2 regions of the Kitasatospora sp. CB02891 genome follow, and region 1 is predicted to be linked to the other one. Evidence: riboswitches for the same ligand, from Rfam matches in the RefSeq annotation. Region 1 holds a riboswitch; the other holds the start of a gene.
The links. Region 1 has a riboswitch for glycine ahead of gcvT (glycine cleavage system aminomethyltransferase GcvT). Riboswitches for the same ligand answer to the same signal wherever they lie in the genome.

Region 1 (2,389 bases):
CCGCGCCGCGGTGTGCCGGGGCAACCCTATGGGGCGCGCCCGACAGCCGTCATGCCGCCGTCCCGGATCCGGGCCCGCGAAAAGACGTCCGGGGTCACGACCGCGCATAGAAGGGCTGTACCCGTCCCAGCAGCCAGTCCACCACCGGGTCGGCGACCAGGTCGAGCAGCACCAGGTGGACGCCCCAGCTCGGCGCCGCGGTTCCGAGCGCCCGGCCGAGCGCCAGGTTGACGTCGCCGGGGTCGGCGGGGTCCACCGGGTCCAGCTGGACGCCGATGTACAGCAGCGTCGACTCGCCCTCCACCCGGGCCAGCGCCCGACGGGCCGTCAGCACGCCGGGCAGGGCGGCGAGTTCCCCGGTGGCGGCGGCCAGGAAGGCGAACGGCTCCTGGTGCGGCTCGGGCTCCTTGAGCGCCACCCGGGCCCCCTCGGTGACGCCCTGTGCCTCCCACTGGTCGCCGCGCGGGCCGCGCCGCAGCTCCCCGACGCCCTCCGGCGGCACCGGGATGCCCACCGGCGCCTCCGGGTTGACCGCGATGCCGATGCCCAGCGGCAGGCCCCGGGCGAACTCCCACATCGGGGCGATCGCGAACGGGATGCCCGGCGCGTGCTGCAGGTACAGCTCCTGCGAGCTGTACACCGGCACGTAGGGCGCGCCCGCGAGTTCCAGGGTCGGCAGGTCCAGCGCGCCGGACTGCGGGTCGGCGCCGGACGGCAGCGGGATCCACACCTGGCTGCGCGCCAGCACCTCGATCACCCGGGGCGTCGCGCCCGGATCGCCCAGGGCCGCCATCAGCACCTGCTCCAGCTCGTTGGCCGGCCAGCTCCCGCCTTCCGGAACCTGACCCAGCGGGAACCCCATCTCGCCCCTCCACACTCACGGTTGCGATCAGGTTAGCGGCGCGCGCGGGCGCCCGGCGGCGACTGTCGGCGAACCCCACTCCCACCAGGGGCTCGCGGCATGCCATGATGGGCCCGCCCAAACTTCATACCGGCCGCTCGAACCCGCGCGGGAGAGCCGGAACGACCGTCACCACGGTCGCGACCGGCGCCGAAGGAGCAAGTCCTCCCCGGAATCTCTCAGGCCCCCCTACCGCCCGGGCGAGGCAGATCTGGAAAGTGGACACGGCCGCGCCGTGCGCCCACCCACGGTGCAAACCGCCATCCTGTCCGGGATGCGGTGAAGCTCTCAGGTTCGACGACAGACGGGGAGATTCGCCCCAGCCTGCCCGTTTCCAGATCCCGGGAGTCCTGTCGTGTCCCTCCGCCTGACCGCGCTCGACGCGCTGCACCGCTCGCTCGGCGCCACCATGACCGACTTCGCGGGCTGGGACATGCCGCTGCGCTACGGCAGCGAGCGCGAGGAGCACCTCGCCGTCCGCACCAAGGCCGGTCTGTTCGACCTCTCGCACATGGGCGAGATCACCGTCTCCGGCCCGCAGGCCGGCGACCTGCTCGACCACGCGCTGGTCGGCTTCATCTCCGCCCTCGGCGTGCTGCGCGCCCGCTACACCATGATCTGCCGCGAGGACGGCGGCATCCTGGACGACCTGATCGTCTACCGCACCGCGGACGACGAGTACCTGGTGGTCGCCAACGCCTCCAACGCCCAGGTCGTGCTGGACGCCCTGACCGAGCGCGCGGCCGGCTTCGACGCCACCGTCCGCGACGACCGCGACGCCTACGCGCTGCTCGCCGTCCAGGGCCCGGAGGCCAACGGCATCCTGGCCAAGCTCACCGACGCCGACCTGCCCGGCCTCAAGTACTACGCCCTGCTGCCCGCCACCGTGGCGGACCGTCAGGTCTGGCTGGCCCGCACCGGCTACACCGGCGAGGACGGCTTCGAGATCTTCTGCGCCCCGGCCGACGCCGAGCACCTGTGGACGTCGCTGACCGGGGCCGGCACCGCCGAGGGCCTGGTCCCGTGCGGCCTGTCCTGCCGCGACACGCTGCGCCTGGAGGCCGGCATGCCGCTGTACGGGCACGAGCTGTCCACCGAGCTGACCCCGTTCGACGCCGGCCTCGGCCGGGTGGTGCGTTTCGACAAGACCGCCAACGGCGGCGAGTTCGTCGGCCGCAAGGCGCTGGAGGAGGCCGCCGCCGCGGCCGAGGCCAACCCGCCCCGCAAGCTGGTCGGCCTGGTCTCCGAGGGCCGCCGCGTCCCGCGTGCGGAGTACTCCGTCGTGGACGCCGAGGGCGCCGTGATCGGCCGGATCACCTCCGGCTCGCCGTCCCCGACCCTGGGCAAGCCGATCGCCATCGCGTACGTGGACGCCGCGCACGCCGAGCCGGGCGCCACCGTCGCGGTGGACGTCCGCGGCAAGGCCGAGCCGGTCCAGGTCGTCGCCCTGCCGTTCTACAAGCGCGCCCGCTGACCCCAGGTCGGCCC
Region 2 (2,389 bases), on a different contig from region 1:
CAGATGTTGGAGGTCGCCTTCTCGCGGCGGATGTGCTGCTCGCGGGTCTGCAGGGCGAGCCGGTAGGCGCGGTTGCCGTCGGCGTCGACGGAGACGCCGACCAGGCGGCCGGGCAGGTTGCGGGCGTACTCGGCGCGGACGGCGAGGTAGCCGGCGTGCGGGCCGCCGAAGCCCATCGGGACGCCGAAGCGCTGCGAGGTGCCGCAGGCGATGTCGGCGCCGAGCTCGCCGGGCGAGCGCAGCAGGGTGAGGGCGAGCAGGTCGGCGGCGACCGCGACGACCGCGCCGAGCTCGTGCGCCTGGTCGATGACCGGCTTGATCTCGCGCACGGCGCCGGACGCGCCGGGGTACTGGAGCAGCACGCCGAAGACGCCGCGCTCGGCGATCTCGGCGGGGATGCCGTTCGACAGGTCCGCGGTGACGACCTCGACGCCGGTCGGCTCGGCGCGGGTCTGGATCACGGCGAGGGTCTGCGGCAGGGTGTCGGCGTCGACCAGGAAGACGCCGCCCTTGACCTTGGTGACGCGCCGGGCCAGGGCCATCGCCTCGGCGGCGGCGGTGCCCTCGTCGAGCAGCGAGGAGCCGGAGGTGGCCAGGCCGGTCAGGTCGGCGACCACGGTCTGGAAGTTGAGCAGGGCCTCCAGGCGGCCCTGCGAGATCTCCGGCTGGTACGGGGTGTACGCGGTGTACCAGGCGGGGTTCTCGAGGACGTTGCGCAGGATGACCGGCGGGGTGAAGGTGCCGTAGTAGCCGAGGCCGATCATCGAGGTGAGGACCTGGTTGCGGCCGGCGAGCTCGCGCAGCTCGGCGAGCACCTGGGCCTCGCTGCGGCCGGCGGGCAGGCCGAGCGCGGTGAGGCTGCGGATGGCGTCGGGCACGGCCGCGTCGGACAGTTCGTCCAGCGAGGTGTAGCCGACCTGGGCCAGCATCTTCTGCTGGGCGTCGCTGTCGGGGCCGATGTGGCGGTGCTCGAAGGGGCTGGCCTGCTCAAGGTCGCTGAGCGTCGGCTGGGCGTTCATGGGGGTCGGGCCTCCTGGTCGCGGACCGGCGGTGGTACGCACGCCGGCCGGCCGCTGTGGGAGCGTCGGGGCGCACGAACCCGTCAGCCTCCCCCTCTGTCATCGGTACCTGAGAGCTTCGCGCGCCCGGGTGGTGCCCCGGTCGGCTTGCACCGTCGGCGAGGGCAGCGTCCGATGGCTTCGGTGCCGGCGGTCCTGCCCTGCTTTCCAGAGTGACCTGGTCCCACTCGGTACGGATGCCTGAGAGATTCCGGGGAGGGGTTGCTCCTTCGGCGTCCCGCAACCCCCTTGATCAGGGGGCCGGGACTCTCCCGAGCGGGCTCGGCGGTCGCCGCCCAGGGTACCAGCGCCGACCTGGTCGATCACCGTGACGGCCCTGCGATCGACCCCGGACGGCGGCGCCCGGGGCGACACCGTCCGTTACGTGGCTTTTGGTGTGGAATAGCGGCCCGGCACGCTCCTCCGGCCGCTCCCCCGACGGGTCCCCCAGGAGCAGCGGCGGGAGGACAGCGTGCAGACCGATATCGATCCGCGCGACCTGATCGGACACAAGGCGGTCGACCGGAACGGTGACAAGATCGGCACGGTCGACGAGGTCTACCTGGACGACGCCACCGGCGAACCGGAGTGGGCGGCCGTCCGGACCGGGATCTTCGGCCGGGACGCCTTCGTCCCGCTGGCCACCAGTGAGTTCTCCGGCGACGAGCTGCACGTCCCGTACGACAAGTCACTGATCAAGGAGTCCCCGGACTTCGGCGTGGGCCAGCACCTCTCCCCGGAGCAGGAGCTGGAGCTGTACCGCTACTACGGGCTGAACACCTCGGGCGACGAGGAGCCGTCCGTCCGGTTCACCGCCGGGCCCGCCCCGGAGCCGGCCCCGAAGGAGCACTCGGAGCAGGTGGCCGACCGCGACTTCGGCGAGGTCGCCTCCTCCCCCGGCCCGGTCCAGGGCCCGGCCCCCGCACCCTTGGGCTTCGCTCGGCCCGACCCGGCCCCCGAACGGCCCGCGGCCCGGCCCACCGAACAGCCCGCGGCCCGGCTCGCCGAACAGCCCGTCGAACGGCCCGCCGAGCCGCCCGCCGCCCGGGCGGACCGGCAGAAGGCGCTGGAGATCACCTGCCGCGAGGAGCGCCTGGACATCACCACCCAGTGGCACAACACCGGCACCACCCGGCTGCGCAAGTACGTGACCACCGAGGTGGTGGAGCGCCGGGTGCCGGTGGTGCGGGAACGGGTGCGGGTGGAGCGGTTCCCGGTGTCGGACGCGGAGCGGGAGGCGCTGAGCGACCAGGAGCTCGCCGAGGCGATGGAGGAGGTCACGCTGCGCGAGGAGCGTCCGGTGGTCCGCAAGTACCTGGTCCCGGTGGAGC

Region 2: another riboswitch for glycine. It lies ahead of gcvP (aminomethyl-transferring glycine dehydrogenase); the one in region 1 lies ahead of gcvT (glycine cleavage system aminomethyltransferase GcvT).

The regions. Positions count from the first base shown of each region.
Region 1 is NZ_NNBO01000010.1:54,654-57,042, forward strand. Features, by position in the region: gene CG736_RS22135 (enhanced serine sensitivity protein SseB) at 95-862, opposite strand; glycine riboswitch at 1,001-1,106, shown strand; gene gcvT (glycine cleavage system aminomethyltransferase GcvT) at 1,257-2,375, shown strand.
Region 2 is NZ_NNBO01000023.1:13,575-15,963, reverse strand. Features, by position in the region: gene gcvP (aminomethyl-transferring glycine dehydrogenase) at 1-1,019, opposite strand, end outside; glycine riboswitch at 1,238-1,343, opposite strand; gene CG736_RS38475 (DUF2382 domain-containing protein) at 1,531-2,389, shown strand, end outside.